DNA from 4 places in the Streptomyces spectabilis genome. Region 2 is predicted to be linked to each of the others. Evidence: riboswitches for the same ligand, from Rfam matches in the RefSeq annotation. Region 2 holds a riboswitch; each other region holds the start of a gene.

Region 1 (7,438 bases), 480 kb from region 2:
GCCGATCAGTGGACGGCCGACGGCCGCTGCTTCGTGGCCCTGCGGCGGCGCGCGGCCCGCAGCGCGAGCCACAGCGCCGAGCCCGCGAAGAGGCCCGCCGTGACCAGCAGCCAGCGGGCCAGGAACACGTCGGCGGACAGCCCCGTGACGCGTTCGTAGCGCGGCACCTGACGGGTGATCAGCGGGAACCACACCAGCAGGAGCAGCAGCGACAGGGCCGCCGGAACCCGTACGAACGCGGTCAGGTTCCGGCGCCGCCCGCCGAGCGCGGCCGTCACGGCCCGGTCGGCGGCCGCGTACAGAGGCACGAGCGCGAGGTCGTGCAGCAGCGCCGCCCCGACGAACCACACCGGGACCGCCGCCCAGTCGTCGCGCAGCAGCCGCACCCCCGCGTACCCGGCGAGCGCGAACGAGGCGAGCAGCAGCACGAGGTGGCAGGGGCCCGCCCCGTACCGGCGGCGCGCCGCCGCGGCCCACCGGCTCCCCGCGCCCGGTCGTCCTGCCGTCGGCCTCTCCGTGCGCCTCACACCAGCTCCCCGAACGTCATCCGCGCCACCCACTTGGTGTTCAGCACGCCCGGCGCGGCGGGCACGATGACGCGTGCCGGGTAGCCGTGGTCCGGGCTCAGGTCGGCGCCGTTGACGCGCAGGGCGAGCAGCGAGCGCGGGTCGCGGACCTGGTTGTCGCGCAGCGCGGCGCGGCGGAAGGCGCCGCGCGTCTGCAAGGACTCCACGAGGACGCCGGGCGGGTCGGCCCTCTCCCCGTCGTACCCGACGAGCGCGGCCAGGTCGCGCAGGCGCACGCCCTGCCAGGCCTGGTCGGACGTCGACCAGCCCTCCACGCACGCGAGGGGCAGGTCCGCGCGGTGCTGCGGCAGGGCGAGCAGGTCGGCGCGGGTCAGGCGCACGGTGCGGCCCCGGCCCACCAGGTCGAGCCGCCAGCCGTCGACGAGGTCACGGCGCCCCAGGCCCACGGCCGCGGCCGTCTTGTTGACCTGGAACGCGCCGAGCCCGGTGCCCGGGTCCCGGCCGCCGTGCGGCGCGAACAGGGCCGTGGCGCGCGGCCAGCCGTCGAAGCTCTGCCCGGCGGTCGTCGCGAACAGCAGCAGCGAGCCGCCGCCGACCAGGCCGAGCGCGCCGCGCCGGGACACGGTCGGCTCGGCGGGCCGGGCGGCGACGAGCCCCGAGCCGCCGTCGCCTTCCGGCGCGCGCGTCCGCAGCTGCGCCCGGAAGCCGCGCTCCCGCAACACCCGTACGGTGCGCGGTAGTTTCAGCGCCACGTGGGCGGCGAATCCGGCGAAGAACACCCACGCGCCGTAGAAGTGCAGGGGGTAGAAGGAGCCGGGAAAGACGTACTCCAACTGCACGTTCAGGATGCCCGTCGCGAACTCGAACAGCGCGCCGCCCACGAGCAGCAGCAGGGAGAGGCGTTCCAGGGCGTGCCCCACGGACCGCACGGGCGGCAGCTCGAAGAACTTCGGGAGCACCGACCACAGCTTGGCGAGCAGCACCGGTACGAGCGTGACGCCGACGGTGACGTGCAGGCCCTGGGTGAGGCGGTACAGCCAGCGCGGACGGGTCGGCCAGGGGAAGAGGTAGAAGCCGAGGATCCCCTTGTCGGGCGTCTTGTCGTTGACGGGCGACAGGCCGGGGTTGTACGCGGCGTACGACAGCAGGCCGGTCACGAAGAGCAGCGTCATACCGGCCAGGAGCACCACGCCGAGCACGGAGGTGAACCAGGGACCGCGCAGCGGGCTGCGCCACAGGCCGGTCGGTCCGCGAGCCGCCGCGGAGCGTGCGGTGTCGGCGGCCGGCGGCCCCTGTGGCTTGCCCATGGCATGTCCTCGCTGGTCGGCGCGACGCGGGTCCGTCGCCTCGCGTCGACCGTAAGACCGGCGGGCGGCCCGACGGCGGCCGCGACGCATGACGAAACGCTGACGGATTCCGGCGGGCCCGGCCGCGGCGCACCGGGGGCGGCGGAGGATCTGACGGTTCCGTGACAGAGGGCGGCACAGCGGTCCGCACGCGCCCCCGGCCGCCTAGCGTGCCAGCGTGAACCACCCCGAACGACGCACCTCAGGCCCGCGCCGCGATCTGCTCGCCGCCGGACTCGCCGCACTCCTCGTCACCGCCGCCGTCGTGGTCGGGCGGGCCGTCGAGGGCTCCGACGGCAGCCTGCACGTCAACTGGCCGCCGCTGTACGCCGTCTGGGACCCGCACGTCGGCCCCGGCACTCCGGCGGCACTCGCCGTCGCCGTCGCGGTCGTCGCCCACGGCCCGGTGCTCGCGGCACGGCTGCCCTGGCGGGCGCTGCTCGCCGCGGCGTGGGCGGCGTCGACGGCGTGGATCTGGTCGCTCGCGCTGGTGGACGGCTGGCACCGGGGCGTGGCCGTGCGGCTCACCACGAAGTACGAGTACCTCCAGGTCGTCGACCGCTTCGCGGACATCCCCGCGACGCTGCGGGACTACACCCAGTACATCCTGCTCGGGGAGCCGGGCGCGTACCACTGGCCCGCGCACACCGCGGGCCACCCGCCCGCCGCCCCGCTCACCTTCGTCCTGCTCGACCGGATCGGTCTGGGCGGCGGCGGATGGGCGGGCGCCTTCGTCATCACAGCGGGCAGTACGGCCGTCATCGCCGTACTGATCACGCTGAAGGCCCTCGGGGACGAGGCGAGCGCGCGCCGGGCGGCGCCGTTCCTCGTGCTCGCTCCCGCCGCCGTGTGGATGGGCACGTCGGCCGACGGCTACTTCGCGGCCGTCGCCGCCTGGCTGACGGCGCTGCTCGCGCTCGCCGCGACGCGTACGGTCCGCCGCCCGGCCCTCGCCGCCTGCGCGGCGGGTCTCCTGTACGGCCTGCTCTGCTATCTGTCGTACGGTCTCACGCTCTTCGCGGTGATCGCGGCGGGCGTCCTCGTCCTCGCCAGGACGGTCCGCCCGCTGCCGTACTTCGTGGCGGGCGCGCTCGTCGTCCCCGCGGTGTTCACCGCGTTCGGCTTCAACTGGTGGGAGGCGTACCACCTGTTGGTGGAGCGCTACTACCAGGGCGCGGGCGGGGTGCGGCCCTACTGGTACTGGATCTGGGTCAATCCGGCCTGCACGGTGCTGATCGCGGGGCTCGCGACGGTGGCCGGGGTGCGACGGGCGGCGGGCTCCTCACCGGGTGCGGTGCGCCGCTGGCGCGCCGGGGCGTCCACGGCGGCGGACCGGGTCGCGGGCCTCGCCCTCGCGGCCCTCCTGGCGGTGGCGGTCGCGGACGCCTCGGGCATGAGCAAGGCGGAGACCGAACGCATCTGGCTGCCGTTCGCCGTGCTCCTGCTCACGGCGACGGCACTGCTTCCCGAACGAGGCCGCCGCCTCTGGCTCACGGCCCAGGCGGCCCTCGCCCTGGCCGTCAACCATCTGCTGCTCACCGGCTGGTGAAGATGCCGGGCAGGGACCAGGGCCGGGGCGCTCGCGGCGCCCCGGCCCACGGCGTATCTGCGGTCAGGAGGTGGGCAGTTCACCCCGGACCGTGCGGGCGGCGGCGACCAGGTTCTCCAGGGACGCCTGGGTCTCCGGCCAGCCGCGGGTCTTCAGGCCGCAGTCGGGGTTGACCCACAGCCGTTCGGCGGGGATGGCCTCAAGGCCGGTGCGCAGCAGGGCGGCGGCTTCTTCGGCGCCCGGGACGCGCGGTGAGTGGATGTCGTACACGCCGGGCCCCGCCTCGCGCGGGTAGCCGTGTGCGGCGAGCTCGCGGGCGACCTGCATGTGGGAGCGGGCCGCTTCCAGGCTGATGACGTCGGCGTCGAGGTCGTCGATGGCCTGGACGATGTCGCCGAACTCGGCGTAGCACATGTGGGTGTGGATCTGGGTTTCAGGGCGTACGCCGCTGGTGGTGAGCCGGAAGGACTCCGTCGCCCACTCAAGGTACGCGGCGTGGTCGGTGGCGCGCAGGGGCAGTGTCTCGCGCAGTGCGGGTTCGTCGACCTGGATCACCGATGTGCCTGCCGCTTCCAGGTCGTTGACCTCGTCCCGCAGGGCGAGTGCCACCTGTCGCGCGGTGTCGCCGAGGGGCTGGTCGTCGCGGACGAACGACCACGCGAGCATCGTCACCGGGCCGGTGAGCATGCCCTTGACCGGCCGGTCGGTGAGGGAGTTGGCGTACGCGGTCCAGCGCACGGTCATCGGCTCGGGGCGGGAGATGTCACCGGCGAGGACCGGCGGGCGTACGTAGCGGGTGCCGTAGGACTGGACCCAGCCGTGCTGGGTGGCGAGGTAGCCGGTGAGCTGCTCGGCGAAGTACTGGACCATGTCGTTGCGCTCGGGCTCGCCGTGCACCAGGACGTCGATCCCGGTCTTCTCCTGGAAGGAGATGACCTCACGGATCTCGTTCTCGATGCGCTGTTCGTACCCGGCGGTGTCGATCCGGCCCGTGCGCAGGTCGGCGCGGGCCGCGCGCAGTTCGGCGGTCTGCGGGAACGAGCCGATGGTGGTCGTGGGCAGGAGCGGCAGCTTGAGGTGGGAGCGCTGGGCGGCGGCGCGCTCGGCGTACGGCTGCGAGCGGCGGCCGTCGGCGTCGGTGACCGCGGCGGCGCGGGCCCGTACGGCCGGGTCGTGGGTGATGGCCGATCCGGCGCGGGAGGCCAGATCGGCCCGGTTGGCCGCGAGTTCGGCGGCGATGGTGTCGGTGCCCTGGGACAGGCCCTTGGCGAGGGTGACGATCTCGGTGGTCTTCTGCTGGGCGAAGGCCAGCCAGCGCAGGATCTGCGGGTCGATGTCCCGCTCGGCCGCGGCGTCGATGGGGACGTGCAGGAGGGAGCAGGAGGCGGCCACGTCGACGCGGTCGGCCAGGCCGAGCAGCGTGCCCAGGGTGGTCAGGGACTTCTCGAAGTCGTTGATCCAGATGTTGCGGCCGTTGACGACGCCCGCGACCAGGCGCTTGCCGGGCAGGCCGCCCGCCGCGGCCAGCGCGTCGAGGTTGGCCGCGGCGGCGTCGGTGAAGTCCAGGGCCAGGCCGTCGACCGGGGCCTTCGCCAGGACGGGCAGGGCGTCGCCGAGCCGGTCGAAGTAGGAGGCGACCAGCAGCTTGGGCCGGTCGGTGAGGGCGCCGAGGTCGCGGTAGGCGCGGGCGGCGGCGTTGAGTTCGGCCGGGGTGCGGTCCTGGACCAGGGCGGGCTCGTCGAGCTGTACCCACGCGGCACCGGCGGCGCGCAGATCGGCGAGGACCTCGGCGTACACGGGCAGGAGCCGGTCCAGGAGGGTCAGCGGCTCGAAGTCGGCGGGCACGCCGGGGGCGGGCTTGGCCAGCAGCAGATAGGTCACGGGACCGACCAGGACCGGGCGCGCGGTGAGGCCGAGCGCCTGGGCCTCCTTGAGCTCGGCGACCTGCTTGGCGGAGCTCGCGGTGAAGACGGTGTCAGGCCCCAACTCGGGCACGAGGTAGTGATAGTTGGTGTCGAACCACTTGGTCATCTCCAGCGGCGCGACGTCCTGGGTGCCGCGCGCCATGGCGAAGTAGCCGTCGAGGGCGTCGGCCGCGACGGCGGCCCGGTGGCGCGCGGGGATCGCGCCGACCATCACGCTGGTGTCGAGAACGTGGTCGTAGTACGAGAAGTCGCCGGTCGGGATCTCGTGGACGCCGGCGTCGGCGAGCTGCCGCCAGTTGGCGGCGCGCAGCTCGGTGGCGGTGGCACGGAGGGCGTCGGCGGTGACGCGGCCCTTCCAGTAGCCCTCGATCGCCTTCTTCAGCTCTCGGTTGGCGCCCTGACGGGGGTAGCCGTACACGGTGGCCCGTGCTGCCGCGGCTGCGGACTTGCTGGTCACGTGGATCTCCTTCGCGAGATGAATCCATGACGTCCCGGCGAGGGGACGAGAGCGCGAAGGGATGACGAACCGGACGGAGCCGACCTCGCGCGGCACAGCGCGGTCGTCCGTCTGGTGTGTACGCCGACCCGCCCTCGAGGTCACCGGGATTTCCGCGCGCGGAGTGGTCCGCGCACGGGCAGTTGGCAGGTCTTCGGACTCGCGGGCACGTCCTCATGGAGGACACCTACTAGCCGTCGCTTCCCAGGCCCGGTCGGGCCCAGTGCGTGTGACGGCGGTCGTTCCCGCTCACCGCTGCGGGGCAGTCCCGGATTCTCACCGGGTTCCCTCTTACGACGCTCCCACCTGGCGGGTGGGGCGAACCAGCTGCTGCGGACACCCTACGGGGTGATGCCCCCGCAGAACAGTGCCGTCCAGGATCCGGAAGGCCCTGCTCGCACGCGTACGGCCCGCCGGTCGTCGGCGGGCCGTACGCGGTGGCCGGAGCAGCCGCTCAGAAGAGAATCGGCAGGCCGAGGTTGTTGATCAGCGGGCCCTCGATGGAGATGCCCTCGGTGATCAGCGACTCGGGCGCGGGGAGCAGCGGGGACGGGTTCGCCGGGGCGTGCCGGGCCGTCGGGGCGGGGCCGGCGGCCGCCGCGGTGACGGTGGAGATGCCGGTCAGGGCCAGGCCGAGGAGGAGGGCTGCGGTCAGGCGTCGGCGCATGAGGTCTCTTTCTGCTGGCGGAGGGCTCCGCCCGGGCGCGGGTGGAGCGCCGACATGGCTGCCCAAGTCGAGGCGCGTGGATGCGTCCTGTCCCTCGTACGAGGGGTGGAGCGGCGGCCCGGCTAGCCGATGCGACGCAGGGCCCTCTCGCGGCGCTCCGCCACGCTCGACCCGGACTCGCGGCGCGCCATGCGCCGCAGCACGACCGGGGCCACGAGCAGTCCGAGCACCGCCCACGCCCCGAGGACCCCGGCGGTCTCCCAGTGCCGCCAGGAGTCGCCGATCTCCACCTCGGCGGCCGTGCCGGGCAGCAGCGCCGAGCGCATGCCGAGGCCGAGCCAGTAGACGGGCGTGACCTGGGCGACGGCCTGGAGCCAGCCGGGCAGGGCGGTGACGGGGTAGAAGATGCCGGAGATCGCGATCATGCCCATGACCGGCAGTTGGATCAGGCCCTGGCTGCGGGCGCTCGGGAACAGCGAGCCGAGGACCGCGCCGATCGGCAGGGTCGCCACCAGGCCGAGTACGAGCACCCAGGCGAGCGTCAGCCAGGCGCCCGGACGGGCCGCGGCGAGCCCGTCGATCAGGAACATGGCGGGCACCAGCAGGATCGCGAGATCGGCGACCAGGCCGCCCGCCACCGCGATGACCTTGCCGGTCAGATAGCTCCGCATGCCGTTCGGCGTGGCCCTGGCGCGCAGCAGCGTGCCGTCCTCGCGCTCGGCGGTGAGGATCTGGCTCATGCTGACCATGCCCATGGCCGCGTTCATGCCGAGGATGCCGGGCAGCGCCAGGGTGCCGAGGGCGAGGCCGCTCGACCCGAACTCCCGCTCCCGCAGGAAGAACAGGGTGATCAGCATCAGGACCGGCCACAGCAGATGGGACACCAGGTCGCCGCCGTTGGTGAAGGACTGCCGCAGCTCGATGGCGC
Region 2 (7,438 bases):
TGGAACATCAGCGGGCCGTGGGCCGACCGCAGCCGCCGCAGCAGGTCTGCGGCGGCGGGTGTCAGCTCCACGCGCGGGGTGTCAGCCATGGCCGGTCGGCCTCCTCCGGGTCGCGGTCGCCGGGCCGTGGTGGCACGGCCCGGCCAGTCAACACGGCGGGAGGTTGCGAGGGGGTTGCAGCCGGACGCCCGGCGGCGCGCCTCAGGTGGGCCCCTGGTCGTCGCTCGGGCGGCTGCCGATGGTGCCCCCGCCCTTCAGCTGGTGGGGCGTCAGGCGCCCGCCGTCCCGCGGGACCTCGTCGGGCTCACGCCGCTCCTGCACCTCGCGGACCGGCCCTTCGTCCGGGAGCCGGGGCTGCTCCTCGGGGCGCGGCCGGTCCGGCTCCCTCCTGCGCACCCGGATGCCGAGCCAGACGGCCCACGTCAGCGCCGCGACGATGAGCAGGCCGAGCCCGAAGGCGAGGAAGGCGCTCGTGGAGGGCGAGGCCGCGAGCGGGGCGCCGCCCGGCGCGGCCAGTGCGTGGATTCCGTTCTGCGTCGTCATGCGCGCCGGGTACCCGGGAAAGCGGCGCGTACCCGGAACGCGGCGCGTGCCCGGAGCGCGTCAGTGGGTGCGCAGCGCGAACGTGTGCCCGGCCGGGTCGGAGTAGAGCCGCACCTCGTGGGTGCCGCCCCGCTGGGTGTCCACCGGCCGGGCGCCGCCCGTGATGGCCGCGCGCTCCGCCGCGTCCATGTCACCCTCGGCGACGAGCAGTTCCAGATGCGTCTGGTGGGCGTCGTCCGGGCGCGGCCAGCTCGGCGGCGCGAAGCCCGCGTCGCGCCGGAAGCCCAGGCGGGTACCGGACGCGCCCGCGGTCTCGAACCGGTCGGCCTGGGGGTTGTACGCCACTTCCTCGCCCAGGAGCCCGGCGTAGAACGCGGCCAGCTGCTCGGGCTCGCCGCTGTCCAGCACAAGGATCGCCGTTTCGACTGTGGCCATGGTGCCCTCGTTTCGCCGTGGGTGATCGGTGGGAGGTGACCGGCGGATCCGGGTTTGCCGGGGAACCGCCGGGGGACCCGCAGCTGCGGCTGGGAAGCCACGGGGAGTGAGGAGCCTTGGGCGCGGGGTACGGGCCCGCGCCCAGGGACCCGGCGGCCTCGTGCCAGGAGCCCGAGGGGCCGCACGGCTGCCCCACTCCATGGGCAGCGGGACCCGCATGCTCGCGGGTGCCCTGACAACCGGGGCGGAAACGTCCACGACGCCGCCCGGCCACGACCGGCCCGCCGTCACGACTGCCGGGCGCGTTGCCGGGAACCCGGTGAGGCGCAAGGGACTTCTGCCGAGGGAAAGCGGAGCTATGGAGATCTCAGGGCTCATCAGTGCGATCGTGATCGGCGCCGTCATCGGGATCCTGGGGCGGCTCGTCGTCCCCGGGCGGCAGCGCATCGGCGTCCTGTGGACCATCGTCGTCGGCATCATCGCGGCCCTCGTCGGCACCGCCGTCGCCGAGGGCCTGGACGTCGCCGACACCGAGGGCGTCGACTGGGCGGAGTGGCTCATCCAGATCGGGCTCGCCGCGCTCGGCGTGGCGGCGCTCTCGCGGGTCAAGCTGCGGCGCTGACCGGTCCCGGCCCGCGTACGGCCGCCGGGCCGCCGAGCGGCCGGTCCGCCCGGTGCCGACTATCCTGGGCGGTGCGGCCGGACCCGTGACGCGGGCGACGGCCGTACGGCGGTGGGGCCCGCCGTACCCCAACCGCGGTGACGGCACCGCCAACGGTCCCTGCTTGTGAGGACGCGCGCCCGCACCCGGGCGGCGCACGAGTGGGAGACGCACACCCGATGACAGCACCGCGCGACCGGACCGCCGAGCCCGAACCCATCGATCCGGACCTCGACGTCCCGGCACCCGCCGGGAGCCGGGGCCGGGGGCGGGACCACGGCCAGGCACCGGTGCTCGCCGCGGTGGCGGCGGGCGGCGCCGCGGGCGCCGGGGCCCGCTACGGCGCCGCGCTCCTCTGGCCCACCGCGACGGCCGCCTTCCCCTGGACCACGCTGGTGGTGAACGCGCTCGGCTGCGCGGTGATCGGCGCGTTCATGGTGCTCGTCACCCAGGTGTGGAGCGCCCACCGCCTGGTGCGGCCCTTCTTCGGCACGGGCGTCCTCGGCGGCTTCACCACGTTCTCCACGTACGCCGTCGACATCCAGCGGCTGATCGGGGACGGTCACGCCCGCACCGCGCTCGCGTATCTGGCCCTGACCCCGCTGGTGGCCCTCGCCGCGGTGTGGACGGCGGCGGCGACGACCCGTCGCGTGCTCTCCCGGAGGCCGCGATGAACTGGCTGCTCGTGCTCACCGGAGCCGCCGTCGGCGCGCCCCTGCGCTATCTGACGGACCGTGCCGTCCAGGGCCGCCACGACTCCGCCTTCCCCTGGGGCACCTTCACGGTCAACGTCGTCGGCTGTCTGATCCTGGGCGTCGTCACCGGGGCCGTCACCTACGGCGCCGCGTCGGACTCCGTCCAGCTGCTCGTCGGCACCGGCCTGTGCGGGGCGCTGACCACGTACTCCACCTTCTCGTACGAGACGCTGCGCCTGGCCGAGACCGGCACGCGGTTCCTCGCCGCGGCCAGCGCGGTGGCGAGCGTGGTGGCGGGGCTCGGTGCCGCGGTCACCGGCGCGGCGCTCGCGCGGGCGCTCTGGGGCTGACTCCCGCGCCGCCGGGGGCGGGGCGCCCCCTGGTGAGCCGCCCCGCCCGTGGCCGGTGTCAGCAGGTGCGACCGACGTAGTGGGCGCCCTGGATCTTGTCGGCGGAGCCCAGCCAGGTCTTGCCGGGGGCGACACACCGCTCGTAGTCCGGGGCCAGGGCGACCCTGACCTGGATCACCACGCGGGAGCCGTCCGACGTGCAGTGCTGGTAGTAGGCGTCGGAGCTCGTCTCGTAGAACCCGCACGGGTCGGCGGCCGCCGGGCTCGCGGAGGCGGTCACCACCCCGAACGACGTCAGCGCGAGCGCGGCCGAACCGAGGGCACCGATCACCTTGCGACGGATACGCACCAGAGGACTCCTAAGTCGAGAGGGAACCACGTCGGCCCGAGGATCGCCGCGGTGCCCCGCGCCGGACGGCGGAACGCGGGAGGCCTCACCTGGCGGATCGTTTCCGCATGTGCCGTTCGAGTGATCGCTGAGGGAATGTCACCCTCCATAAGGATCAGGCCATTCGGTGGCCGACGTCACAACTCACCGGCCTGGCGCGGCCCGTGGGGGCGGGCCTACGATGCGTGTGCTTCGGCTGTGAAGGAAAAGTGCAGCTGAGGGCACACACAGACAACTGAATGCGTACGCGACTGGGGAAAGCCGGTGAGAGTCCGGCACTGACCTGCAACCGTGTGCGGCACGCCTCAGGCGTGACCGCGAGTCGGGCTGCCCGCCGCCGTACGTGCACTGCTTCTCACTGTCATGGTCTGCAGCGTGGAGCCCAGAGCCCGTCACCGGCTCCTACGGCCCCCTGCCGCTTCCTTCTGGAACGCGCGTCAGGGGTTTTTCGTGCGGCACCGGCGACCGTGGTGCGGGGTCCCGTGCGGACCCCAACCGAAGGGCACCTCGACATGGCCGGCGCGATACGCGCGTTCGCCGCCGCGCTCGGGCTGTTGCTCGCGTCGGCCGTACTCGGCGTCGGGCCCGTCCCGGCCGCGCCCGCCGCCGCGGTGGACACCGGCCGCGGCCACGCGGGCTTCTGCAGGAACGGCGAGGGCGTCACCGTCGTCGTGGACTTCCGGGAACTCGGCGGGACCACCCTCGTGCGGTGCGCCGTCGGCTCCCAGCGGACCGGCCTCGCCGCGCTCAAGGACGCGGGCATCCAGGTCGCCGGCACCAACCGCTGGGGCGAGTCCTTCATCTGCCGTCTGGAGGGCAAGCCGGGCGCCGACCGCGAGTCCTGCCTCGACACCCCGCCCGCCAAGGCCTACTGGTCGTACTGGCACGCCTCCAACGGCGGCCGCTGGACCTACAGCCAGTACGGGGCGACGTACCGCACCCCGCCCAAGGGCAGCTTCGAAGGCTGGTCCTTCTCCCTCGACCGCGACCAGGGCGAGGCCCCGGCGCCGCGCGTGGCGCCCCGGCGTCCCGCGGCCCCCGGCAGCGGCGGCGGAGCGGGCGGCGGCGGGCACACGGGCGGCGGACACACCGGCGGCGGCAAGCCCGGCGGCGGAGCACCGGACCGCGGCACCACGCCCGACACCTCCGACCGGGGCGCCCCGCCCGCCGGAGGCGGCCCCCGCGACAGCGACGGCGCCCGGCCACCCGCCGACGGCGGCGGCCTAGCGCTGCCGCCCGGCCACCAGGGCGAGAAGGACGGCGGGAAGGGCGCCGAGGACAAGAAGGCCAAGGACCCGAAGAAGGCCAAGAAGGACAGCAAGAAGGACAGCAAGAAGGACGGCGAGAAGAGCGCGAAGCCGTCGCCCTCCATGAGTTCCGGCCCCGCGCCCGCGCCGAGCGAGGCCGCCGACTGGACCGGCGGCGAGGACAAGCGGACCGTGTCGGCGGCCAAGGACGACGGGGTGCCCACCGGCACGGTCGTCGGCGCGGCCGCCGCCGTGGCCCTCGCCGTCGCCGGGGGAGTGACGGCCTGGCGCCGCCGCGGCCGCGCCTCGGGCGGTGCCCCGTGACCGGACTCGCCCGGTCGGTCCACCCGGGGGCGTGGTGGCTGTGGGCGCTCGGCATGGCCGCCGCCGCGAGCCGCACCGCCAACCCCGTGCTGCTCGTCCTGATCCTGGCAGCGGTCGGCTTCGTGGTCGCCCAGCGGCGCGACGACGCGCCCTGGGCGCTCGCGTTCCGGATGTATCTGACCCTCGGCGCGTTCATCGTCGTGATGCGCGTCGTCTTCCGCGTCGTCTTCGGCGGCGGCCAGGGCGACACCGTCCTGTTCACACTGCCGGAGATCCCGCTGCCCCAATGGGCCGCGGGGATCCGCCTGTTCGGACCCGTCGCCGCCGAGCAGCTCCTCGGCGGCCTGTACGACGGACTGCGGCTCGCCACCATGGTGGTGTGCGTCGGCGCGGCCAACGCCCTCGCCAACCCCAAGCGCATGCTCAAGGCGCTGCCCGGCGCGCTCTACGAGATCGGCACCTCCGTCGTCGTCACGCTCACCGTGGCGCCGCAGCTCGTCGAGAGCGTGCAGCGGGTGCGCAGGGCCCGGCTGCTGCGCGGCGGCACGGTCAAGAAGGGCTACCGCGGCATCGGCGCACTGCGCGGCATCGTCATCCCCGTCCTCGAGGACGCCATGAACCGCTCCCTGGCCCTCGCCGCCGCGATGGCCTCGCACGGCTACGGCCACACCGGGCGCACCGCCCCGCGCACCCGCCTTTTCACCGGCGCCCTGGTCATCGCCGGGTTGCTCGGCGTGTGCGGCGGCCTGTACGGCGCGATGGGCGCGAGCACGCCGCCCTACCTGGGCACGCCGCTGCTGCTCGCCGGACTCGCCCTGGCCGTGGCCGGGTTCGTGCTCGGCGGGCGCCGCGTCAGGCGCAGCATCTACCGGCCCGACCCGTGGCGCGCCGCCGAGTGGTCCGTGGCCGCGTCCGGCCTCGCCGCGGGCGTGCTGATGTACGTCGTCTCCCGCACGGACGCGGCCTCCCTCTACCCCTCCCTCTCGCCCCTCGCCTGGCCCGAAGTGACCGCGCTTCCCGCGCTCGCCGCTCTTGCCGGGGTCCTGCCCGCCTGGCTCGCGCCCACGCCGCCGCGCGCCGCCCCCCGGCCCCGGGAGGCCGCCGCGTGATCCGCTTCGAGCACGTCACCTTCACCTACGCGGACGCTCCCGAGCCCGCCCTGCGCGAGGTCGACCTGACCGTCGGCGAGGGCGAGCTGTGCCTGGTCACCGGGCGGACAGGAGTCGGCAAGTCGACCCTGCTGGGTGCCGTCAACGGCCTCGTGCCGCACTTCACCGGCGGCCATCTCCAGGGCCGCGTCAGCGTCGACGGCCTCAGCACGGCCGACGCGCCGCCGCAGGAGTTCGCCCACGTCGTCGGCGTCGTCGGCCAGGACCCCCTCGCCTCCTTCGTGACCGACACCGTCGAGGAGGAACTCGCGTACGGCATGGAGCAGCTGGCGATCCCCGCCGCCGTCATGCGCAAGCGCGTCGAGGAGACCCTCGACCTCCTCGGCATCGCCGAGCTGCGCAGGCGCGCGCTGCGCACCCTCTCCGGCGGCCAGCAGCAGCGCGTCGCTATCGGCTCCGTGCTCACCGCGCACCCCCAGGTCCTGGTCCTGGACGAGCCCACCTCCGCGCTCGACCCCACCGCCGCCGAGGACGTGCTCGCCGCCCTCACCCGGCTCGTCCACGACCTCGGCACCACCGTCCTGGTCGCGGAGCACCGCGTGGAACGCGTCCTGCAGTACGCCGACCGGCTCGTGCACCTGACCGGGGACGGCCGCGTCCGCGAGGGCGACCCGGCGGAGCTGATGCGCGACAGCGACGTCGCGCCGCCCGTCGTCCGCCTGGGGCGGCTCGCCGGATGGGAGCCGCTGCCCCTCTCGGTGCGCGACGCCCGCCGCAAGGCCGCCGAACTGCGCACCCGGCTCACCGGCCGCGCCCCGGCCGCCGTGCCCGCGACCCAGGGGCAACCCGCCCTGTCCGCGCGGCGGGTGACCGTCGCGTACGGCGACACCGTCGCCGTACGCGAACTCGACCTGGATCTCGCGGGCGGCGAGGTCACCGCCCTCATGGGCCGCAACGGCTCCGGCAAGTCCTCGCTCCTGTGGGCGCTCCAGGGCTCGGGGCCCCGCTACTCGGGGCAGGTCGACGTGCGCGGCACCGACCCGGGGAAGGTCGCGGCCCGCAAGGCCCGCGCGCTCGTCGGGCTCGTCCCGCAGACCGCGAGCGACCTGCTCTATCTGCACACCGTGGACGCCGAGTGCGCGCAGGCCGACCGGGAGTCCGACGCCGCCGACGGCACCTGCCGCGCCCTCCTTGACGCGCTCGCGCCCGGCATCCCCGGCGACCGGCACCCGCGCGACCTGTCGGAAGGGCAGCAGCTCGCCCTCGTCCTCGCCGTCCAGCTCGCCGCCGCGCCCGGCGTCGTCCTCCTCGACGAGCCGACGCGCGGTCTCGACTACCACGCCAAGGAAGCCTTCACCGGCGTCATCCGGCGCCTGGCCGCCGAGGGGCGCGCGATCGTGGTCGCCACGCACGACGTGGAGTTCACCGCGCGCGCCGCCGACCGCGTCGTCGTCCTGGCCGAGGGCGAGATCGTCGCCGACGGCCCGACGGCCGACGTGGTCGTCTCCTCACCCGCGTTCGCACCCCAGGTCGCCAAGGTGCTCAGCCCCCAGGAGTGGCTGACGGTGGAGCAGGTACGGACCGCCCTGGAGGCCGTGTGAGCACCGGGAGCCCCGCCACGACGGGCCGTCGCGCCGGCGCCCGGCGCATCCGTGTCCCCGTCCTGCCGATCGGCGCGCGCACCGC
Region 3 (7,438 bases), 4.7 Mb from region 2:
CCCGCATGGGCCTCGAAGTGCCCGTCGAGAACATCTGGACCTCGGCCCTCGCCACCGCGAAGTTCCTCGACGACCAGCGGCCCGGCGGCACGGCGTACGTGATCGGGGAGGCGGGCCTGACCACCGCCCTGCACGACATCGGGTACGTCCTGACCGACCACGACCCGGACTACGTGGTGCTCGGCGAGACCCGCACCTACTCCTTCGAGGCCATGACCAAGGCCGTGCGGCTCATCAACGACGGCGCGCGCTTCATCTGCACCAACCCGGACGAGACCGGCCCCTCCACGGAGGGCCCGCTGCCCGCCACCGGCGCCGTGGCCGCGCTGATCACCAAGGCGACCGGCAAGAAGCCGTACTTCGCGGGCAAGCCGAACCCCCTGATGATGCGCACCGGCCTGAACGCCATCGGGGCGCACTCGGAGACGAGCGCGATGATCGGCGACCGCATGGACACGGACGTCCTCGCGGGCCTCGAGGCGGGGATGGAGACCTTCCTCGTGCTCACAGGCCTTACCTCGCGGGCCGACATCGACCAGTACCCGTTCCGGCCCTCCACGGTCGCGGACTCCATCGCCGATCTCGTCGACCGGGTCTGAGCCCGCGCGGGCACGGACGGGTGTCCTGAGGATGCGCTGACGCCCCGCGCGCGTGAATCTGCTGGTACAGGAGGTTCACGATGCGTATATGTTCGCTTGCCGTGCGTGGCGCGGGGGGTCTCGTCCTCGCGGGCGCGCTCGCGGGGGTGGCGGGACCGGCGGCCGCGCACGACCAGGACCAGGTCAGGGCCCAGGTCACACCCGCCGCCGCGGTGCCGGGCGGGCAGGTCGAGGTGCGGGTCTCGGGGTGCCGCGGCACGACGGGCGCCGCGGGCTCCGGCGCGTTCGCGAAGGACGCCGAGCTGACCGGCAGCGGCGGCAAGACGCTCACCGGATCCGCGCGGCTCAGGGCCGGGATCTCGGGGACGTACGAGATCACCGTGACCTGCGACGGGCACCCGCACCAGGGCGTCGGCACCGTCCGGGCCGGCGGTGCCCAGGCCACGCCGCAGGCGCCCGTGCGGGCCGGCGGGGGCGGCACCGCCGATCTCAAGCCCGTGGCCGCGGTCGCCGAGGAGGCCGGGCCCGGTACGCGGCACGCCGTCGTCGGCCTGGTGCTCGCGGGGGCGGCCGCCGTCGCCGTGGCCCTGCGCAGCGTCCGCCGGCGCCGCTCCGACTGACCGTGGCCGGGCCCGAGCCCGAAGGCGCCGACGCCCCGCACGGCACCAGGCGTCTCGTCATGGGCGTGGCGTGGGCCGTGCTGCTCGTCGGCCTGTGGCTGTGGGGCAACGAGATCACCGACGTGCGCGGCGGCCTCTCCGACCCGACCACCGGGGACATCGCCGCCGTCGGCAGGCCCCCCGGCCTCGAACTGCCCCGCCCGCACGAGCCGCTCGCCGACGCGCGGCCGCAGCGCGTGGACGTGCCCTCGCTCGGCGTACGGGCCCCGGTGGTGGCCCGCGGCCTGGACGCGGTGGGCGCGATCGACCCGCCGCCGTACGGGCAGCCGGGCGTCGTCGGCTGGTACGGCGGCGGGGTGCGGCCCGGGGCGGCCGGGGCCGCGCTGCTCGTGGGCCACGTGGACACGGAGAGCAGGCCCGCCGTCTTCTACCACCTCAGCGCCGTGCGCCCCGGCGAGAAGGTGCGGGTGGTGCGGGACGACGGGGCCGTCGCCGAGTTCACGGTGGACGACGTCCAGGTGCTCGGCCGCGACGACTTCGACGCGAAGACGGCTTACGGCCCCCGCGAGGAGGGCCGCGCCGAACTGCGCCTGATCACTTGTGGCGGCACCTTCGACCGCGCCAGCCGTACGTACTCGGCGAACGTGGTCGTCTCCGCCTATCTCACGGGCGTGGGCCCCTAGGGCGTGTCCGATGGGTCGGCGCGGCGTCGCGACGCCTGGCACGCACGCTCGCCGCGTTGCCGAAATGTCCTAGTAGCTCCGCTACGAGGACATCCCGGCGCCTTGCGATCGCACGCACCAGACGCCGCTCCTTGCTCCACGCCGACCCACCGGACACGCCCTAGACAGCCGGGGTCGAGGCGGCCTCGGTCCCGGCTCTCGCGCGCAGCGCCCGCAGGCCGATGCCGCCGAACACGGCCGCGAAGACCACCCACATCAGCACGTGCGACGCGAGCGACAGCATGCGGAAGTCCCACAGGAGCGTGGGGCTCACGGGCGTCGGGTCCGGGTTGTCCGGCAGCGCCCACAGCAGCGCGAGGACGGCGGCAGCCGTGCCCGCCGCCGCGAGCTGCCGCACCGGCTGCGACCGGCCGGCGAGGCGCACGTACACCTGCCAGACCAGGAACATGCCGAGCACGCTGATCACGACCGCCGCGACCCACATGGCCTGCCGGTCACCCACCGTGCCGGAGTCGCCGACGCCGGGCGGCATCGCCGGATAGCGCAGGGCGGGGAAGAGGGAGACCGCGCAGAACGCGGCCGCGCAGAACGCGAGCGCCCGCGGCCAGGGGTTGGCACGCGGATCGCGCCGGTGCACGAGGGCGTACGCGACGGCGAAGAGCACGCCGATCGCGAGGCCCGCGACGACCAGGGCGATGACCAGGCCCGCGTGCTGCGTGGAGCGTGAGAACAGCTCCTCGTGGTGCTGCACGGCGGCACCGGCGTCATGCTGCTCGTGGGCCTGCGAACGGGCCTCCTCCGCGCGGATCGCCTTGTCCATCAGGGGCTCGGCGAGCAGCAGCGAGAAGAGCCCGGCGGCGAGCCCGCCCAGGCTCCCGGCCGCGAGGCCGCGGCCGAGCAGCGCGAGGACGGGGGACGGGGCCGCTGGGGAGGCGGCGGGAGTCGAAGTGCGGGGAGCGGTGAGGGAGTTCGGGGAAGGGGGAGTCTCTGGGGACGCGGTCATGGTGCGAGCGGCCCCGATCAGTGGCAGGGGGCACCGAAGAGGTGCCTGCCGTCGTGCGCGAACTCGTGGAGGTAGTCACCGGTCGCCGAGATCAGCGAGCCGTTGTCCATGAAGACCGCGTACAGGGTGATGAGCGCGAGGATCACGGCGCCCGCGGCGATCAGCCAGTCGCGGGTCTGGATGGTCGCGGACTGTATCGCGGCGGTGTCGGTGTGTGGTGCGCTGTGCGCAGCGGAAGCGGACATACCGTGGCTCTCCTTCTGGGGTTTCCACGCCCCATGGCAGGAGGACGACGGGTTCAGTTCCTGACTTCCCCAGGCGTGCGCGTGGGGTAACAGTGGCGGGACCGTCCCGGAGTCGCACCGGGTTCCTGGCAACCGTCGCCTCGACGTATGGACTTGTCGCCGGGAGAGTCGCAGGTGGTCATGGACACTGTCAACCAGTCGCCGCGCCCGCGAGGGCGCCGCGCGCGGGCGGCGTGCGCCCCGGAGCGGGGCACAACCTGGCCCGGTCAACGACCCGCTCCCCCCGGAGTCGCCGACCGGGCCGGTCCTCGACCGCGCGCGCTCGAGCTGCGGGAGGAACCCGGCGTCGGCACGGGAGGCTTCGGATGGTCCATCGGTCGTGGACTGCGCGGAACGTCCGGGAGCACGCGGCCGCCCTGGGCCGCACCGCGTTCGGAACGCTCCACTCCGGCCGGGGGCTTGGGCCGTCACCACGACTCTAGAGCGGAAGTCGGCTTCGGCCTAGGGGAGTTTGACGCCAACTGGCCTTTTGCCGCCGCTCGCTGAACGCCGCAGGTGGCGCGGGTGCACGCCGGGCCACGCCCCCTTACCGGGACGGGCCGTGCCTGTCCTGGAGCGTCGCGTCGTCGAGCGTCCCCTTGAGCACCATCCCGGCCACCGTGTCCATGACGAGGCGCTCCCTGCGCGCGTACCGCCGCATCGCGCCGAAGGCCGCGTCGGTCCCGGTCTGCCAGCGCTCGGCCAGTATCCCCTTGGCCTGCTCGATCCGGATGCGGCTGCTGAGCGCGGCCTGGAGCTGCCGGGAGAGATCGCGGCACTCGGTGTAGGCGCGCTGGTTGTGCAGCCCGGCGGCCGCGACATCCGCGAGCGCCTGCGCGAGCCCCAACGCGCTCTCCTGCCCGGGGTCCTGGGGCGCCGGGCCCGTGACCCCGTCGGCCGCGGGCGCACCCGGCGCACCGTCCGGCCGCCACTCCGCCGCGAAGACGCCGAGCACGCCGAAGACGCGCCCCCGCGCCCGCAGCGCCACAGCCAAGGCGACGTCGACGCCCTGCGCGGTGGCCCGTGCCGCGAACTCCGGCCAGCGGGCCACCGCGTCCCGCGCGGCGAGCCGGACGGGACCCACGGGCTTGCCGCTGCCGAAGCAGTCGATGCAGGGGCCGCCCAGGTGCTGGGCTTCGAGCAGTTCGCGCGCGAGCCGCTCCCCGCGGCGGCTCGTGGCGATCCGCACCGTGTCCTGCGCGTCCGTGTACATCACGCCCGCGGCGAGCGTGTCCAAGAGCTCCGCGCAGACCTGGCTGACGCGGCCCAGGTGGCGATCCGCGTCGAAGTCGTCGGCGACCGTGACCACGGTCTCGACGAGGGCGCGCGCCAGTCCCAGCTCCGGGGTGCGGTCCGGCATGGCCTTCATGGCCTCTCCCTTTCGCCTCCCCCCAACCTTTTCGCCTACCCCGCATCGGAGGGCTGTAACAGCTCTCCTACAGCTGCCCGGACGGGCTCTCCCGGCCTCGTGAGGGTCACGTAGTTATGCCAGGATTGAGCACCGGACCGTGCGCCCAAGGGGGAGTGGATGTACCGCAGAAACACAGGTCGCGGGCGGGGTCTCACGGCCAGGGGGGTCTCGGCGGCGGTCGCGCTCACGGGGGCCGCGCTGCTGCTCGCGGGGTGCTCGTCCGACGGCGACGGGGACGGCGACGAGGCCACCCGTCCGGTGAAGCAACAGCCCAAGGACACCGACCCGTTCTGGGTCAATCCCGACGGGAACGCGGCCCGGCAGGTCGCCACGTACGAGAAGGACGGCAAGAAGGACGAGGCGGCGCGGATCCGGAAGATCGCCGAGCAGCCCGTCGGCGAGTGGATCGGCCCGGAGAAGCCGGAGGACGAGGCGCGCGGCTTCACCGAGGCGGCCGAGAAGGCCGACCGGGACGCCCTCCTCGTGCTCTACAACATCCCGCACCGTGACTGCGGCCAGTTCTCCAAGGGCGGCGCCGCCGACGGCAACGCCTACCGCGCGTGGATCGACGGCGTGGCCAAGGGCATCGGCGACCGCGCCGCCACGGTCGTCCTGGAGCCGGACGCGGTCCTGCACATGGTCGACAAGTGCACGCCCGAGCAGTTCCACGAGGAGCGCTACGACCTCCTCAGGGGCGCCATCACCAAGCTGAAGTCCCTGAAGAACACCAAGGTCTACCTGGACGCGGGCAACGCGGGCTGGTCGCACCCCGACGGTCTGTACGAGCCGCTGAAGCGCTCCGGCGTCGAGCAGGCCGACGGCTTCGCGGTGAACGTCTCCAACTTCCAGACCACCGAGGCCAGCGTGGCCTACGGCAAGACCCTGTCCGCCAAGGTCGGTGACAAGCCCTTCGTCATCGACACGAGCCGCAATGGGCGCGGGCCCTACACCGGCAAGGGCAAGGACCCCTGGTGCAATCCCCCTGGGCGGGCCCTGGGCGAAGCCCCCACCACCAAGACGGGCGACCCGTCGGTCGATGCGTACCTCTGGGTCAAGCGGCCCGGTGAGTCCGACGGCACGTGTCGCGGTGGCCCGCAGGCCGGGCAGTGGTGGCCCGAGTACGCACTCGGGCTCGCCAAGAACGCCCCCTGAGGGGCGCGGGGAACTGCGCGACCAGCCACAACAAAGCCGCAGTCGCGTCTGCCGAGTACCGAGCAGACGCGACTGCGGCTTTTCGCGCGCTGAGCGCGCAGTTCCCCGCGCCCCTTACGGGGCCTCTAGGGAACGTGAACCCACTGGGCCTTGCTGGGGATGCCCTCGGCGTTCGTGACGAAGAGCATGTACCAGCCCGACTCCACCAGGCTCCGGTTCTTCGGCACGGTCACCGTGACCGCGTCGCCGGACTTCTTCAGGTCGAGGGCGATCGACGTCTGGTCGATGTCCGTGACGTGGGTGGTGGCGGAGGGCCGGATCAGCCGGGCGGACTTGATGGAGGAGGCGTCCTTCGTGGGGAACGTGCCGGACGCGCCCCGCTTCAGGGCCTTGGGACCGGACCCGAGCGCGGGCCGGTCGCCGTTGTACAGGTACGGCGGCGTGTAGATCTCCACCCGCTGCTCGAAGCTCCCCGGCTTGGTGTTGGCCTTGTCGGCGTACAGCGAGTCCGAGCCGAAGAACATCACGCGGCCGTCGGGCAGCAGGATCGAGCCGGAGTGGTAGTTGCGGCCCACGTGCGGGTCGGCGACCTTGTCGAGCGTGTTCCTGCGCGGGTCGTACAGGCGGGCCTCGTGGATGTTGGAGTCGCCGCGGCCGCGGTAGTCCTCGGAGCCGCCCGAGATCAGGACCGAGTCGTCGGGCAGGACGGACGCCTGCGGGTAGCGGGTGCCCGTGCCCAGCTCGGGGCCGTCCTCGAAGCGGGGGCTCCGGTCCTTCAGATCGACGATGCGGGTCTTCTTGGAGGCCTTCGTGGACTCGCCGACGCCACCGCCGCCGACGACCATGTAGCGCTGGTCCTGCGCGGGCGGCAGCTCGACCGTGTTGGAGGTCTCCAGGAGGTCCGGGTCGCTCATGCCCGGGATCTTCTTGAACTTGTTGGTCGCCAGGTCCCACACGCCCGGGTCACGACCGACGTCGGCGGGGCCGTAGCCCGCGTTCGAACCGGAGTAGAAGAGCTTGCCGTTCGCCATCTGGAAGATCGCCGGATAGGTCGGGAACTGCCGGACGCCCTTGGTGTACGTCCACTTCTTCGTCTTCGGGTCGTACACCTCGTTCTTGCCCGGCACCAGCTGGCCGATCTCGTCGAGGCCGGAGAGGGAGAGCACCTTGCCGTCGGTGAGCGTGGTCAGCGTGGGGTACCAGCGGGCCTCGTTCATCGGGTCGACCTTGATGTACTTCTCGGCGACCGGGTCGAACTCGAAGGTGTCCTTGATGCCCTGGAAGTCCTTCTTGTCCAGGGCGAGCTTCTGCGCGATGCCGTACGTGTTGCGGGCGTCGGCGCCGTTCAGGCCCTGCACGCGGTAGTTGTCCTGCGTGCCGGTCTCGTACTTGGCGCCGCTCGCCTGCGCCTCCACGTAGATGCGGCCGAGACCCGGGTCGTTGCGCAGGAACGCGCCGGTCTGCTTGTCGAAGACCTTCTTCGCGCGCTCGACGACGACCGGGTCCTTCGAGACGAAGGTCTTGCCGTTCTTCTTGCCGGTGAACTTGGTGCCCGCGGGCAGCGTGATCGGCCGGTCCGGATTCTCGTTGTGCACGATCATCAGGCCGCCGGCCTTGGTGACGTCGCCCTTGAGCTTCTCGTACCGCTTGGTGCCGCCCGCGATGAGCAGCTTGCCGTCGGCGAGC
Region 4 (7,438 bases), 260 kb from region 2:
GACCAGGCCCAGGGCGAGGAGGACGCCTTCCGCGCCACCCTCAAGCAGGGCACCACGGTCCTGGACACCGCCGTCACCCGGGTCAAGGCCGACGGCGGCCGCCAACTGCCCGGCGCCAAGGCCTTCCTGCTGCACGACACCTACGGCTTTCCCATCGACCTCACCCTGGAGATGGCCGCCGAGCAGGGCGTCGAGGTCGACCGCGAGGGCTTCACGGCCCTCATGCGCGAGCAGCGCGAGCGGGCCCGCGCCGACGCCCGCGCCCGCAAGTCCGGGTCCGCAATCGACACCTCGGCCCTGCGCGCCGTCCTCGACGAGCACGGGCCGACCGACTGGCGTGCCTGGGACACCCTGGCGACGGACTCCCGCGTCCTCGCGCTCATGGGCCCGGCCGGCCCCGTGCCCCTCGCCCGCGCCGGCGAGATCGTCACCGCCGTCCTCGACCGCACGCCGTTCTACGCCGAGTCCGGTGGGCAGGACAGCGACGCCGGACGGCTCTCCGGTGCGTCCCTCGAAGCCGATGTGCTCGATGTGCAGCGGCCGCTGCCCGGCCTGGTGGCCCATCAGATCAGGGTCACCGCAGGTGAGTTGGCCGTCGGCGGTCGCGTGCACGCCGCCGTCGACCCCGAGTGGCGGCTCGGTGCGCGCCAGGCCCACTCGGGCACCCACGTGCTGCACGCCGCCCTGCGCGAGATCCTCGGCCCGACCGCCCTGCAGTCCGGCTCCTACAACCGCCCCGGCTATCTGCGGCTCGACTTCCCCTGGCGCGGGGGCCTCTCCGCCACCGTCCGCAGCGAGGTCGAGGAGGCCGCCAACCGGGCGCTCCGCCGCGACCTGCCCGTCGGCGTGCGCTGGATGACGCTGCCCGAGGCCAAGGAGCTCGGCGCGCTGGCGCTGTTCGACGAGACGTACGGCGAGCGGGTCCGGGTGGTCGAGATCGGCGGTGCCTGGTCGCGCGAGCTGTGCGGCGGCACCCACGTCGAGCACGCGTCCCAGGTCGGCGTGGTCGCCCTGACCGCCGAGTCGTCGGTGGGCGCGGGCATGCGGCGCCTGGAGGCCGCGGTCGGCGTCGAGGGCTTCGGCTATCTCGCGCGCGAGCGCGACCTGGTCGCCCGGATCGCCGAGCAGGTGCAGGCGCCGCGCGCCGAACTCCCCGACCGGGTCGCCGCGTTGCTCGACCGGCTCAAGGCCGCGGACCGGGAGAACGAGCGCCTTCGGCAGTCGGCCCGTGCCGCCCGCGCCGCCGAACTCGCCGGGCAGGCCGTCGAGGTGGCGGGCGCGTACGTGGCCACCGCGACGACGGACGGCGACGCGGGCGCCGCGCGGGCCCTGGCCGTCGAAGTGCGCGGACGGCTGCGCGCCGAGCGCCCCGGCGTGGCCGCCGTGACTCTCTCCGGCGCCAAGCCGGTCCTCGCCGTGGCCGTGAACGAAGCGGCAAGGACAGCGGGTCTGTCGGCCTCCGCCCTGGTCAAGCGGCTGCTCGGCGGACGCGGCGGCGGCTCGGACGAGGTGGCGCAGGGCGGCGGAGCGGACCGGGAGCGGCTCGCGGCCGCGGTGGCCGGGCTCCCCGGCGTCGTACGCGAGGAACTCGGCGCCTAGCGGCCGGGTGACGGGCGGCCGCCGTGCGGGGACACGGCGGCCGCCGAGGGGGCGACAGGGGTGGGGCAGGGGTTGGCCTCTGTGGACTTACTAGGACGTCCAAGTATATCGTCGTGACCAAGGCCCGCGGTGCAGGGAAGCCGGTGTGAATCCGGCACGGTCCCGCCACTGTGACCGGGGAGCGCGTTCCCGTGGAGGTTCGAACGCCACTGACGGAGAAGTCCGTTGGGAAGGCGGGGGAGCGCGCGCTGATCCGGGAGTCAGGATACCGGCCGTGGGGTGTTCCGTGTTGTCCACGAGGATGGAGCAGACACGCATGGCCCCGGTGCGCACCCGCGACCCTGGAATTCCGGACCTGCGAGCGGTGACCCCCGCTGTCTGAAGGCCGTTCCGCGTGCCCGCGGAGGCGCGCGGCCCGGCCCTGCCGTCCCCGGACCACACCTGACGAAAGAAGCAGGCCCCCATGGTCCGTGAACTGACCCATCTCGTCGGCGGCGAGCACACCCCGGGAACCTCGGGAAAGCACGCCGACGTGTACGACCCCAACACCGGCGACGTCCAGGCGCGCGTCCCCCTCGCGCACCGCGCGGACACCGAGGCGGCGATCGCGAACGCCGCCGAGGCGCAGCCCGCCTGGGGCGAGTGGAACCCGCAGCGCCGCGCCCGCGTCCTGCTCCGGTTCCTCCAGCTCGTCGAGGGCGAACGCGACTCCCTGGCCCGCCTGTTGTCGGCCGAGCACGGCAAGACCGTCGCCGACGCGCACGGCGACCTCCAGCGCGGCCTGGAGGTCGTGGAGTTCGCCGCGGGCATCCCGCACCTGCTCAAGGGCGAGTTCACCGACAACGCCGGGACCGGCATCGACGTGCACTCGCTGCGCCGCCCCCTCGGCGTCGTCGCCGGGATCACGCCCTTCAACTTCCCCGCGATGATCCCGCTCTGGAAGGCCGCACCCGCGCTGGCGTGCGGCAACGCCTTCATTCTCAAGCCGTCCGAGCGCGCCCCGTCCGTACCGCTGCGCCTCGCCGAGCTGTTCCTCGAAGCGGGCCTGCCGCCCGGCGTCCTGAACGTCCTCAACGGCGGCAAGGAGTCCGTCGACACGCTCCTGGAAGACCCGCGCGTCAAGGCGCTCGGCTTCGTCGGCTCCACGCCGATCGCCGCGCACGTGTACGCCACCGCCGCCGCCCACGGCAAGCGCGCCCAGTGCTTCGGCGGCGCCAAGAACCACCTGATCGTGATGCCGGACGCGGACCTCGACCAGGCCGTCGACGCGCTGATCGGCGCGGGCTACGGCTCCGCGGGCGAGCGCTGCATGGCGATCTCCGTGGCGGTCCCGGTCGGCGAGGCCACCGCCGACGCCCTCGTCGCTCGCATCAAGGCGCGCGTCGGAGCCCTGCGCATCGGCCGCTCCGACGACCCCGAGGCCGACTTCGGGCCGCTGGTCGGCCGCGACGCCGTCGACCGCGTCCGCTCCTACGTCGACCTCGGCGTCGAGGAGGGCGCCGAACTCGTCGTCGACGGGCGCGACTTCACCCTGCCCGGCCACGAGCGCGGGTTCTTCGCGGGCGCGTCCCTCTTCGACCGCGTCACCCCGGACATGCGGATCTACCAGGAGGAGATCTTCGGCCCCGTCCTGTCCGTCGTACGGGCAGCCGACTACGAAGAGGCGCTGCGGCTGCCCACCGAGCACCCCTACGGCAACGGCGTCGCGCTCTTCACCCGCGACGGCGGGACGGCCCGCGACTTCACCCGGCGCGTGGACACCGGCATGGTCGGCGTCAACGTGCCCATCCCGGTCCCCGTCGCGTACCACACCTTCGGCGGCTGGAAGCGCTCCGGATTCGGCGACCTCAACCAGCACGGCCCGGACGCCATCCGCTTCTACACCCGCACCAAGACCGTCACCTCGCGCTGGCCCTCGGGGGCGAAGGACGGCGCGAGCTTCACGATCCCGACGACGGCGTGAGCGGCCCGATGAAGACCGCGACCCCCACCGCCGCCACGACCACCACCTTGCTCACCGCGGACCAGCTCGCGCTCGTCGAGACCACCCTCGACTTCGCCGAGGAACACCTCGCCCCCCACGCCGTCACCTGGGACCAGGAGAAGCACTTCCCGGTCGACGTGCTGCGCAAGGCCGCGGACCTCGGGCTCGGCGGCGTGTACGTCGACGAGGCCGCGGGCGGCTCGGGCCTCACCCGGTCCGACGGCGTCCTCGTCTTCGAGGCGCTCGCCTCCGGCTGCCCCTCCGTCGCCGGCTATCTGTCCATCCACAACATGGTCGCCTGGATGATCGACCACTACGGCGACCGGGCCCAGCGCGCCCGCTGGCTGGGGCCGCTGACCTCCATGGACCGGCTCGGCAGCTACTGCCTCACCGAGCCGGGCGCGGGCTCCGACGCGGCCGCCCTGAGCACCCGCGCCGAGCGCGACGGCGACGCGTACGTCCTCACCGGCGTCAAGCAGTTCATCTCCGGCGCGGGCGCCTCCCACGTGTACGTGGTGATGGCCCGCACCGGCGGCGGCGGATCCGAGGGCGTGTCCGCGTTCGTCGTCGAACGCGACGACCCCGGCCTGTCCTTCGGCGCGAACGAGAAGAAGATGGGCTGGAACGCGCAGCCCACCCGGCAGGTCGTCCTCGACGGCGTGCGCGTGCCCGCCGACCGGCTGCTCGGCGCCGAGGGCGACGGCTTCCGCATCGCCATGAACGCCCTGAACGGCGGCCGCCTCGGCATCGCCGCCTGCTCCCTCGGCGGTGCCCGCAGCGCCCTCGACCGCAGCCTCGTCCACCTCGCGGACCGGGAGGCGTTCGGGGCCCCGCTGCTCGACGCCCAGGCGCTGCGCTTCGAGCTCGCCGACATGGCGACCGAGCTCGCGGCGGCCCGCGCCCTGGTCCGGCAGGCCGCGCAGGCCCTCGACCAGCGCGACCCGCAGGCACCGCAGCTGTGCGCCATGGCCAAGCGGTTCGCCACCGACACCGGCCACTCCGTCGCCGACCGCGCCCTCCAACTCCACGGCGGCTACGGCTATCTGACGGAGTACGGCATCGAGAAGCTCGTCCGCGACCTGCGCGTCCACCGCATCCTGGAAGGAACCAACGAGATCATGCGTCTGATCGTGGCCCGCGGCCTCACGGGAGCGCTGCGATGACCGAGGAGCCCGTCCTGATCCGCACCGAGGGGCGCGCCGGCCACATCACCCTCAACCGGCCGCGCGCCCTGAACGCCCTCACCCACGCCATGGTCCGCGCCGTCGACGAGGCGCTGACCGCCTGGGCGGCGGACCCGGCCGTCGAGACCGTCGTCCTCACCGGCGCGGGCGAACGCGGCCTGTGCGCGGGCGGCGACATCCGGCAGATCCACGAGGACGCGCGCACCGGCGGCGGCGCGTCGGCGGACTTCTGGCGCGACGAGTACCGCCTGAACGCCCGCATCGCCCGCTACCCCAAGCCGTACGTCGCCGTGATGGACGGCATCGTGATGGGCGGCGGCGTCGGGGTCTCCGCGCACGGCAGCGTCCGCGTCGTCACCGAGCGCTCCCGGATCGCCATGCCCGAGACCGGCATCGGCTTCGTCCCCGACGTCGGCGGCACCTACCTGCTCGGTCTCGCGCCCGGCGAACTCGGCACCCACCTGGCCCTCACCGGCGAGCCGGTGGGCGCGCGGGACGCGCTGACGTGCGGACTCGCCGACCACTTCGTCCCGGCCGCCGACCTGCCGCGCCTCGTCGCGGACCTCGCGGCAGAGCCGGTGCGCGACGTCCTCGCCCGGTACGTGACCGAGGCACCGGCCGGATCGCTCGCCGGGCAGCGGGAGTGGATCGACGCCTGCTACCCGGCCGCGACCGTCGAGGAGATCGTCGACCGGCTCCAGGCGCACGGCTCCCCGGCCGCGAAGGAGGCCGCCGAGACCCTGCTCGGGAAGTCGCCCACCGCCCTCAAGGTCACCCTCAGGGCGCTGCGCGAGGCCCGGCGGCTCGGCCCCCTGGAGCGGGTCCTGGAGCAGGAGTACCGCGTCTCCTGCGCGGCCCTCGGCTCCGCCGACCTGGTGGAGGGCATCCGCGCCCAGGTCATCGACAAGGACCGCGCCCCGCGCTGGTCCCCGGCCGCGCTCGCCGACGTCACCGGCGCCGACGTGGACCGCTACTTCCTGCCGCTCGGCGCGCGCGACCTCGCGCTCGGCGCCGGCGGCCCGGCACAGGAGGAACCGTGGTGAACCCCAGCGCACAGGACCGGCCGTGCGGCGTCGTCGCCTTCGTGGGCCTCGGCCACATGGGCGGTCCGATGGCCGCCAACCTCGTCCGGGCCGGACACCGCGTCGTGGGCCACGACCTGGTGCCTCGGGCGCTCGACGCCGCCGTCGCCGCGGGGGTCGAGGCCGCCCCCTCGGCGGTGGCCGCCGCGGCGGACGCGGACGTCGTCCTCACCATGCTCCCCGCGGGCCGTCACGTCCTCGCCCTCTACGAGGAGGAGGGCCTGCTCGCCGCGGCCCGCCCCGGCACGCTGTTCGTGGACTGCTCCACGATCGACGTAGCCGACGCCCGCGCCGCGCACGCGGCGGCCGCCGCCGCGGGGCACGCCGCCGTCGACGCCCCGGTCTCCGGCGGCGTCATGGGCGCGGAAGCGGGCACGCTCACCTTCATGGCCGGCGGCGCCGACACGGACGTCGCCCGAGCCGAGCCGCTGCTGTCCGCGATGGGCAAGAAGACCGTGCACTGCGGGCCCGCGGGCGCCGGGCAGGCCGCGAAGATCTGCAACAACATGATCCTCGGCATCTCGATGATCGCCGTGAGCGAGGCCTTCGTCCTCGGCGAGAGCCTCGGCCTGTCCCACCAGGCCCTGTACGACGTGGCGTCCACGGCGTCCGGCCAGTGCTGGGCGCTCACCACCAACTGCCCCGTGCCGGGCCCGGTCCCCGGCTCGCCCGCCAACCGCGACTACCGCCCCGGCTTCGCCGCCCCCCTGATGGCCAAGGACCTGGGCCTCGCCGCCGCCGCTATCCGCGCGGGCGAGGTGCGCGCCGAACTCGGCCTGCGCGCCGCGGAGATGTACCGGGGCTTCGCCCAAGGGCCCGGAGCCGAACAGGACTTCTCCGGGATCGTCGAGACCCTCAGGAACGAGCCCCTCAGGAATCCGGAAGGACAGGCGCATGAGTGACCCCGCCGAGACCCGCACCGACGCCTACGAGACCATCCTCGTCGACCGGGCCGCCGCCCCGCGCACCGCCCTGCTCACCCTCAACCGGCCCAAGGCGCTCAACGCCCTCAACCTCCAGGTCATGCGGGAGGTCGTCGCGGCGGCGGAGGAGCTCGACCGGTCCCCGGACATCGGCTGCATCGTCCTGACCGGGTCCGCCAGGGCCTTCGCCGCGGGCGCCGACATCAAGGAGATGCGCCCGCACGGGTACATGGACATGTACCTCAGCGACTGGTTCACGGCGTGGGACCGGCTCGCCCAGCTGCGCACGCCGACGGTCGCCGCCGTGTCCGGCTACGCCCTCGGCGGCGGCTGCGAACTCGCCATGCTCTGCGACGTCCTGCTCGCCTCCGACACCGCGGTGTTCGGCCAGCCCGAGATCAAGCTGGGCGTGATCCCCGGCATCGGCGGCTCCCAGCGCCTGACCCGCGCCGTCGGCAAGGCCAAGGCCATGGAGCTGTGTCTGACCGGCCGCACCATGGACGCCGCCGAGGCCGAACGCGCCGGGCTCGTCTCCCGGATCGTCCCCGCGGAGGACCTGCTCGCCGAGGCCCTGGCGGTCGCCGAGACCGTGGCGGGCATGTCGCTCCCCGTCGCGATGATGGCCAAGGAGGCCGTGAACCGCGCCTTCGAGACCACCCTCACGGA

Evidence for each region. Region 2 has a riboswitch for cobalamin ahead of CP982_RS36550 (hypothetical protein). Riboswitches for the same ligand answer to the same signal wherever they lie in the genome.
Region 1: it holds a riboswitch for cobalamin, as region 2 does, so the genes downstream of both, metE (5-methyltetrahydropteroyltriglutamate--homocysteine S-methyltransferase) here and CP982_RS36550 (hypothetical protein) in region 2, are expected to answer to the same signal.
Region 3: it holds a riboswitch for cobalamin, as region 2 does, so the genes downstream of both, CP982_RS16865 (CbtB domain-containing protein) here and CP982_RS36550 (hypothetical protein) in region 2, are expected to answer to the same signal.
Region 4: it holds a riboswitch for cobalamin, as region 2 does, so the genes downstream of both, CP982_RS37470 (CoA-acylating methylmalonate-semialdehyde dehydrogenase) here and CP982_RS36550 (hypothetical protein) in region 2, are expected to answer to the same signal.

What each region holds. Positions count from the first base shown of each region.
Region 1 is NZ_CP023690.1:9,057,156-9,064,593, forward strand. It holds gene CP982_RS43155 (class I SAM-dependent methyltransferase) at 1-159, shown strand, start outside; gene CP982_RS38490 (molybdopterin-dependent oxidoreductase) at 524-1,834, opposite strand; gene CP982_RS38495 (hypothetical protein) at 2,052-3,422, shown strand; gene metE (5-methyltetrahydropteroyltriglutamate--homocysteine S-methyltransferase) at 3,486-5,804, opposite strand; cobalamin riboswitch at 5,984-6,173, opposite strand; gene CP982_RS38505 (hypothetical protein) at 6,298-6,510, opposite strand; gene CP982_RS38510 (ABC transporter permease) at 6,633-7,438, opposite strand, start outside.
Region 2 is NZ_CP023690.1:8,576,897-8,584,334, forward strand. It holds gene CP982_RS36515 (DUF779 domain-containing protein) at 1-89, opposite strand, end outside; gene CP982_RS36520 (DUF6479 family protein) at 202-543, opposite strand; gene CP982_RS36525 (VOC family protein) at 604-978, opposite strand; gene CP982_RS36530 (GlsB/YeaQ/YmgE family stress response membrane protein) at 1,337-1,600, shown strand; gene CP982_RS36535 (fluoride efflux transporter FluC) at 1,819-2,313, shown strand; gene crcB (fluoride efflux transporter CrcB) at 2,310-2,684, shown strand; gene CP982_RS36545 (DUF6355 family natural product biosynthesis protein) at 2,743-3,015, opposite strand; cobalamin riboswitch at 3,275-3,425, shown strand; gene CP982_RS36550 (hypothetical protein) at 3,585-4,643, shown strand; gene CP982_RS36555 (CbiQ family ECF transporter T component) at 4,640-5,752, shown strand; gene CP982_RS36560 (ABC transporter ATP-binding protein) at 5,749-7,353, shown strand; gene CP982_RS36565 (ECF transporter S component) at 7,350-7,438, shown strand, end outside.
Region 3 is NZ_CP023690.1:3,895,038-3,902,475, reverse strand. It holds gene CP982_RS16885 (HAD-IIA family hydrolase) at 1-599, shown strand, start outside; gene CP982_RS16880 (hypothetical protein) at 701-1,219, shown strand; gene CP982_RS16875 (class F sortase) at 1,279-1,902, shown strand; gene CP982_RS16870 (CbtA family protein) at 2,063-2,905, opposite strand; gene CP982_RS16865 (CbtB domain-containing protein) at 2,923-3,150, opposite strand; cobalamin riboswitch at 3,189-3,317, opposite strand; gene CP982_RS16860 (ANTAR domain-containing protein) at 3,737-4,558, opposite strand; gene CP982_RS16855 (glycoside hydrolase family 6 protein) at 4,718-5,752, shown strand; gene glxA (radical copper oxidase GlxA) at 5,878-7,438, opposite strand, start outside.
Region 4 is NZ_CP023690.1:8,836,252-8,843,689, forward strand. It holds gene alaS (alanine--tRNA ligase) at 1-1,599, shown strand, start outside; cobalamin riboswitch at 1,710-1,890, shown strand; gene CP982_RS37470 (CoA-acylating methylmalonate-semialdehyde dehydrogenase) at 2,063-3,562, shown strand; gene CP982_RS37475 (acyl-CoA dehydrogenase family protein) at 3,571-4,746, shown strand; gene CP982_RS37480 (enoyl-CoA hydratase/isomerase family protein) at 4,743-5,810, shown strand; gene mmsB (3-hydroxyisobutyrate dehydrogenase) at 5,804-6,751, shown strand; gene CP982_RS37490 (enoyl-CoA hydratase) at 6,744-7,438, shown strand, end outside.